2 linked regions of the Oharaeibacter diazotrophicus genome follow. The protein of the gene in region 2 binds, or shares a complex with, the protein of the main gene of each other region. Links are inferred from orthologs where the notes say so. Each region holds a gene or a part of one and is shown on either strand. Other genes may lie near its edges.

Region 1 (3,656 bases), on a different replicon or contig from region 2:
TGCCCCTTATGCAGTGAATGTTCCCACTTCTCGAAACTAAATTCCTTTCCATTGAACTCAAGGACAGATGCAATTTCGTCCGCTGAAAAAACTAAGCTCTTCCATTTATTCGCCCTATCTACCTGCATCAGAATAGAAGGAGCTCTAGCGAGCTTTAGAACATATGAAGCACCACCCTCTGACAGGCGAGACTTGACAGCAATCGCCTGAATAATCTCTGGAAATGGCGAAATTTTTATTGATATGGACTCACTGTCGCTCATTTCAAAAAATGAATCCGCATCTCCTTCTGCGAAAATCTCAAACTCTAGAAACGAGTCAATGTAGGCATCACAGAATTCTACACTACTCTTTAGTCCCACAATATCTACATGGCTATTACGAAAAATTCGGAACATCCGCCCGGGCGAAGACTCTTCCTCGACAAGAGACGCGAGGATAGTATCGCTAATTCTCATCGTTTCAGCCCCCGCTTCCTCCCCCCAACCGTCCCCGCGGCTGTGCTCGGGCTCGGCCGCTTCGGCGCCTCGCCCTGCACCGGGACCTCCGTCCGTCCCACCGTCATCTCGTCGAGCGAGTTCTTCCGCACCCGGCTCGGCGGCAGGTTGCCGGCCTTGCCGTATTTCGGCCCGCCGCCGAAGCCGCCTGCCTGGGCTTCCACTTCGCTCTGGCGCGCCAGCGGGTCCTCGGCGACGGCGAGTTCGGTTTCGCGCAGGCGCTTGAGTTCGTCGCGCAGGCGCGCGGCGGTCTCGAATTCGAGGTTGGCGGCGGCCTCCTTCATGCGCTTCTCGAGGTCGGCCATGTGGGCCTTGAGGTTGTGGCCGACCAGCGCGCCCTCCTCGGCGAAGCCGGTGTCGACGCGGACGTGGTCCTGCTCGTAGACCGACTGCAGGATGTCGCCGATCGAGCGGCGGACGCTCTCGGGCGTGATGCCGTGCAGGGTGTTGTAGGCGATCTGCTTCTCGCGCCGGCGCTCGGTCTCGGCCATGGCGCGCTCCATCGAGCCCGTCACGCTGTCGGCGTAGAGGATGACCCGGCCGTCGACGTTGCGGGCGGCGCGGCCGATGGTCTGGATCAGCGAGGTCTCGGAGCGCAGGAAGCCCTCCTTGTCGGCGTCGAGGATGGCGACCAGCGCGCATTCCGGGATGTCGAGGCCCTCGCGCAGGAGGTTGATGCCGACCAGCACGTCGAAGGCGCCGAGGCGCAGGTCGCGCAGGATCTCGATGCGCTCCAGCGTCTCGATGTCGGAGTGCATGTAGCGGACGCGGACGCCGTTCTCGTGGAGATACTCGGTGAGGTCCTCGGCCATGCGCTTGGTCAGCACGGTGACGAGCGTGCGGTAGCCCTTGGCCGCGACCTGGCGGACCTCGCCGAGCAGGTCGTCGACCTGGGTCTTGGCGGGGCGGACGTCGATGACGGGGTCGATCAGGCCGGTCGGGCGGATCACCTGCTCGGCGAAGGTGCCGCCGGACTGCTCCAGTTCCCACGCCGCCGGGGTGGCGGAGACGGCGACGGTGAGCGGGCGCATGGCGTCCCACTCCTCGAAGCGCAGCGGCCGGTTGTCCATGCAGGACGGCAGGCGGAAGCCGTATTCGGCCAGCGTCGCCTTGCGGCGGAAGTCGCCGCGGTACATCGCGCCGATCTGCGGCACGGTGACGTGGCTCTCGTCGATGAACACCAGCGCCTCGTCGGGCAGGTATTCGAACAGCGTCGGCGGCGGCTCGCCCGGCGCGCGGCCGGTGAGGTAGCGCGAATAGTTCTCGATGCCCTGGCAGCTGCCGGTCGCCTCCAGCATCTCGAGGTCGAAGCGGGTGCGCTGCTCCAGGCGCTGGGCCTCGAGCAGGCGGCCGTGGGCGTTGAGCTCCTCGAGGCGGTGGCGCAGTTCCTCCTTGATCGACTTCGAGGCCTGGGCGAGCGTCGGCTTCGGCGTGACGTAGTGCGAGTTGGCGTAGACCTTGACCGACTGCATCGCGGCGGTCTTCTGGCCGGTCAGCGGGTCGAACTCCTCGATCGCCTCGATCTCGTCGCCGAACAGGCTGATCCGCCACGCCCGGTCCTCGAAGTGGGCCGGGAACAGCTCGACCGTGTCGCCGCGGACGCGGAAGGTGCCGCGCACGAAGCCGATGTCCTGGCGCTTGTACTGCAGCGCCACGAGGTCGGCGAGCAGCTGGCGCTGGTCGATGCGGTCGCCGACCGTGATCGCGAAGGTCATCGCGGTGTAGGTCTCGACCGAGCCGATGCCGTAGATGCACGACACCGACGCGACGATGATGACGTCGTCGCGCTCGAGCAGCGCGCGCGTCGCGGCGTGGCGCATGCGGTCGATCTGCTCGTTGATCGAGGATTCCTTCTCGATGTAGGTGTCGGTGCGCGGGACGTAGGCCTCCGGCTGGTAATAGTCGTAGTAGGAGACGAAATACTCGACCGCGTTGTCCGGGAAGAACGACTTGAACTCGCCGTAGAGCTGGGCCGCCAGCGTCTTGTTCGGCGCCAGCACCAGGGCGGGACGGTTGGTGCGCGCGATCACCTGCGCCATCGTGTAGGTCTTGCCGGAGCCGGTGACGCCGAGCAGCACCTGTGTCTTCTCGGCGGATTCGACGCCGGCGACCAGCTCGGCGATCGCAGTCGGCTGGTCGCCCTTCGGCTCGTACTCGGACTTCAGCGCGAAGCGGATGCCGCCCTCGCTCTTCTCCGGCCGCGGCGGCCGGTGCGGCGTCCACGGCTTGCCGTCGCGGAACAGGTCGCGGCCGCCCTGGATCAGCTCCTCCAGCGCCTTGACGGTGGCGGTGACGCCGCCGGTCGGCAGCGCCGCGGCGTCCTCCAGGCTGACCGCCATGCCGGCGACCGGGTTCAGCCCGCCCTTGGCGCGCGCCTTCGGGTCGTTCGACGCGCCCATCGAGGTGCCGCGCGCCGACTTCGCCGGCTTGGTCCTGGCGGCCTTGGCCGAGGCGGGCTCGGGCGGACGGATCCGCGAGCGCGCGCTGTCGGCGCCGACGTCGTCGGCCCCGGCGAGGTCCTTCAGCCAGTCCGACACCGAACCGGCCATCGGAATGCCGTCGAGCGCCGGCTGCGGCGCTTCGCCGAAACCGGACGGGAGATCGTCGCCGGCGCTGTCGGGCCGGCGGGCGGAGGGAGTCTTGCGGGGCGCCATGGCGCCAATGTCGGCCGCCGACCCGCCGAAGGCAAGGGGGCGGAGCGCCGCCGCGCGACGGGTTGCTGACGGGGGATGACAGCAGGCGGAAAAGATCGGGCCGCCCTTCGCCAGTGGCGGCCGGGCGGCCCGATCGGTCGGCCGAAGCGGGAGGGCACCGAAGCCTTCCCGGGATCGGCGGTGGCCGGACGGCGTCGCCGCCGTCCGTGGAGCGCGTCAGTTGTTGCGGCCGCCGCCGGGCTGGAAGAAGCACTTCTGGCCCGAGCTCGGGTCGCAGCCGCCACCGCCGCCGCCCCAGTCGCGCTGCGGACGCTCGTTGCGGCGCGGCGGCTCGCCGCCGCCGACCCAGCCGCCGCCGTCGTTGCGGCGCGGCCGGTCGACGTGGCGGTTCGGCTCGCCGCCCGGCACCCAGCCGCCGTTGTTGCGGCGCGGCGGCGGGTCGTTGCGGCCCGGCTCGCCGCCGGGCACCCAGCCGCCACCACCGCCGCCGTAGATCGGCGGATCG
Region 2 (3,521 bases):
ACGCTTCTCAACCCCAAGGCCCTCGTCTTCGCCTTCGCGATCTTCCCGGCGGGATCGCCGGCCTCCTTCGCGCTCCATTTCTTCGCCTTCGCGGCGGCGGTGGTGGCGGTGTCCACGGGATGGATCGCGGCGGGCGCCGCGATCGCGCGCAGCCCGGGCGGTGTGGTTACGCCGGCGCGGGTGTCGCGGGTGGCCGCGGCGGTGCTGGCGCTGTTCTCTGTGCTGCTGGTCGCGGACGCCTCGGCGGCGGTGCTCGCGGGCTGAAACGCCCGAGCCGTCAGTCCCGCGTCGCGGCGAGGCGTTCGGCGAGGGCCGCGAGGCAGCGCGGGCACAGGCAGTCGGCGACCGGGCCGGCCTCCGGTGGCAGCGGCATCGGCAGGCGGAACGGCAGGCCGGCGCACCAGCAGGCGTCCGGGCCGCGCCCGCTCAGGCATTCGAAGGGCGCGCCGCAGGTCTCGCAGACCATCGGACGCGGCGGGGGCGGGGGCGTCGTCACTTCTTCTCCACGAAGCTCTCGACGACGCGCTTCTGGCCGGCCTTGTCGAACTCGACGGTGAGCTTGTTGCCCTCGACCGCCGACACGGTGCCGCCGCCGAACTTCAGGTGGAACACCCGGTCGCCGATCGAAAAGCGGGCCTCGCCGGTGGTGACGGACTTGGCGACCAGTTCGCCCTCGATCGTCCGCGGCGCGCGGCCGTAGGGCGCCTGACCGGGCGAGGCGAAGCCGCCGCGCCCGCCGCCGGCGCCGCCCGCCGCGGCGCGCGCCTTCTGGGCGCGCTGCCAGCCGGGCGTCTCGTAGTTGGACGAGAAGCGCTCGACCTGATCGAAGCGCGAGGCGCCGTAGGGGTTCTGGCGGCCGTAGCCGCCGTAGTTGGAGCCGGTCTCGGCGATCTCGACGTGGGCCTCGGGCAGCTCGTCGAGGAAGCGCGAGGGGATCGAGGACTGCCAGGATCCGTGGATGCGTCGGTTGGAGGCGAACCAGATGGCGCAGCGCTTCTTGGCCCGGGTGATGCCGACATAGGCGAGCCGGCGCTCCTCCTCGAGGCCGGAGCGGCCGCCCTCGTCGAGGGCGCGCTGGTGCGGGAACAGGCCCTCCTCCCAGCCGGGCAGGAACACGGTGTCGAACTCGAGGCCCTTGGCCGAGTGCAGCGTCATGATCGACACCGCCTCGCCGGCGTCGCCGGAGTCGCGGTCCATCACCAGCGAGATGTGCTCGAGGAAGCCGGCCATGCCGTCGAACTCCTCCATGGAGCGGATCAGCTCCTTGAGGTTCTCCAGCCGGCCGGGCGCCTCCGCCGAGCGGTCGTTCTGCCACATCTCGGTATAGCCGCTCTCCTCGAGGATCAGCTCGGCGAGATCGGTGTGCTTCATGGTGGGAAGCTGGTCGCGCCAGCGGTCGATGCTCTCGACGAAGTCGCGCAGCGCGACGCGGGTGCGGCCCTTGAACTCCTCGGTGGCGATCAGCTGGCGCGTCGCCTCGGTCAGCGGCACCCGCTCGCGGCGGCCGAACTCGTGCAGCACCCGCAGCGTGGCGTCGCCGAGGCCGCGGCGCGGGGTGTTGACGATGCGCTCGAAGGCGAGGTCGTCGGCCGGCTGCGAGACGAGGCGGAAATAGGCAAGGGCGTCGCGGATCTCGAGGCGCTCGTAGAAGCGCGGGCCGCCGATCACCCGGTAGGGCAGGCCCATGGTGATGAAGCGGTCCTCGAACTCGCGCATCTGGAACGAGGCGCGCACCAGGATCGCGACGTCGTCGAGGCCGACGCCGCGGCGCTGGCAGCGCTCGATCTCCTCGCCGATCGCGCGGGCCTCCTCCTCCGAATCCCAGGACGAGGCGACCGAGACCTTGGGATCCTCGGGATCGCCGGCGGCGTCGGTGAACAGCGTCTTGCCGAGGCGGGCCTCGTTGTGGGCGATCAGGTGCGAGGCGGCGGCGAGGATGTGCCCGGTCGAACGGTAGTTGCGCTCGAGCCGGATCACCTTGGCGCCCGGGAAGTCGCGCTCGTAGCGCAGGATGTTGTCGACCTCGGCGCCGCGCCAGCCGTAGATCGACTGGTCGTCGTCGCCGACGCAGCAGATGTTGCGCGCGCCCTGGGCGAGCAGGCGCAGCCAGAGATACTGCACCACGTTGGTGTCCTGGTACTCGTCGACCAGGATGAACTTGAAACGGCGGTGGTACTCGGCGAGCACGTCCGGGTGGTCGCGCAGGACGGCGAGCGTCTCGAGCAGCAGGTCGCCGAAGTCGCAGGCGTTCAGCACCTTCAGGCGGGCCTGATAGTCGGCGTAGAGCTTGCGGCCCTGGCCGTTGACGTAGGCGCGCGCCTCGCCCTCGGGGATCTCGTGGGGCCGGAGGCCCTTGTTCTTCCAGCCGTCGATGGCGGAGGCGAGCTGGCGCGCCGGCCAGCGCTTCTCGTCGATGCCCTCGGCCTGGATCAGCTGCTTCATCAGGCGCAGCTGGTCGTCGGTGTCGAGGATGGTGAAGTCGGAGCGGAGCCCGGCGAGCTCGGCGTGGCGGCGCAGCATCTTGACGCCGATCGAGTGGAATGTGCCGAGCCAGGGCATGCCCTCGACCGCCCCGCCGACCAGATGGCCGATGCGCTCCTTCATCTCGCGCGCGGCCTTGTTGGTGAAGGTGACCGCGAGGATCTCGGAGGGAAAGGCGCGGCGCGTCGCCAGGATGTGGGCGATGCGGGTGGTGAGCACGCGCGTCTTGCCGGTGCCGGCACCGGCCAGCACCAGGACCGGACCGTCGAGGGTTTCGACCGCTTCGCGCTGCTCGGGATTCATGCCGGCGAGATAGCCGCCGGCCGCGGGGGCCGCCGCCGCACCCATCGCGCGGGCGGCGATGCCGCCGGGACGGGGACCCTGGAACTCGGATGCGGACATGGCGGCGGACTGATTCTTCGGAAGCTGCATGGAAGAACGATATAGCAACGCCGCGGCGACGGCGAGGCACGTCGCGGCGAAGCACAGGTGCGCTGCGGCGTCAGCGGACCCGTTCGGCGGCCTCGGCCACCAGCGCCTCGTTGTAGATCCGGAGCGCCTCGACGTGGGTCGCCCAGGCGATCATCCGGTCGGGCGCGGCGGGATCGACCACGGCGATCTCGGCGGCGCGGGTGAAGTCGAACAGCTTGAGCGCCCGGGCGAGGCTGTCGCCCGGGTGCAGCACCGTGCCACGCGGATAGTCCTCGGGCAGCGGCGCCGGCGTCACCAGCGGGCTCATGAAGCGCTCGACCTTGAGCGCGCGCATGGTGTGGCGGTGGGCGCCGTCGCGCAGCAGGATGCCGCGCATCTCGAGCTGCCAGTCGATCAGCGAACGGCCGTGCAGCGCGTGGGTGGTGGCGTTGGCCATGGCGACGCAGAGCAGCAGCGCGATCGAGAGCTGGAAACCGCCGGTCAGCTCGAACACCATCACCGCCGTCGAGATCGGCGCGCCGAGCATGGCCGAGCCGACCGCGGCCATGCCGAGCACGGCATAGACCGGGTGGCTCGACGCCAGCGACGGCACCAGCGACGACGCGATC

Evidence for each region.
Region 1: the proteins of EDD54_RS12025 (region 2) and uvrB are in contact, whole or in part, in a crystal structure (PDB 7EGT), measured with the Thermus thermophilus proteins. The link is inferred for Oharaeibacter diazotrophicus from one-to-one orthologs. Residues at the interface, in WP_096412145.1 of Thermus thermophilus: His654, Arg656, Phe657, Gln666, Asp668, Glu669, Lys680, Arg681, Leu682, Ser683, Lys685, Tyr686, Ala687; in WP_096411307.1 of Thermus thermophilus: Glu23, Leu25, Arg26, Asp27, Gly28, Glu29, Arg30, Phe31, Arg55, Glu326, Asp327, Phe328, Glu379, Ser382, Gln383, His398, Gly400, Arg401.

Annotation. Positions count from the first base shown.
Region 1 is NZ_SNXY01000010.1:382,294-385,949, reverse strand. The notes cover bases 255-3,455. They hold uvrB (excinuclease ABC subunit UvrB), read right to left. Parts: upstream 3,152-3,455; coding sequence 455-3,151; downstream 255-454. Other genes in these bases: EDD54_RS19455 (SH3 domain-containing protein), read right to left, coding at 3,368-3,455; EDD54_RS19465 (hypothetical protein), read right to left, coding at 255-458. Outside these bases: more of EDD54_RS19465, read right to left, coding at 1-254; more of EDD54_RS19455, read right to left, coding at 3,456-3,656. UniProt on the Escherichia coli protein: The UvrABC repair system catalyzes the recognition and processing of DNA lesions. A damage recognition complex composed of 2 UvrA and 2 UvrB subunits scans DNA for abnormalities.
Region 2 is NZ_SNXY01000007.1:742,437-745,957, forward strand. What follows is about bases 189-3,254. They hold EDD54_RS12025 (ATP-dependent helicase), read right to left. Parts: upstream 2,884-3,254; coding sequence 493-2,883; downstream 189-492. Other genes in these bases: EDD54_RS12015 (LysE family transporter), read left to right, coding at 189-264; EDD54_RS12020 (cysteine-rich CWC family protein), read right to left, coding at 278-496; EDD54_RS12030 (chloride channel protein), read right to left, coding at 2,984-3,254. In the rest of the region: more of EDD54_RS12015, read left to right, coding at 1-188; more of EDD54_RS12030, read right to left, coding at 3,255-3,521. UniProt on the Escherichia coli protein: A helicase with DNA-dependent ATPase activity. Unwinds DNA duplexes with 3'-5' polarity. Translocates on single-stranded DNA with 3'-5' polarity. Initiates unwinding more efficiently from a nicked substrate than double-stranded DNA.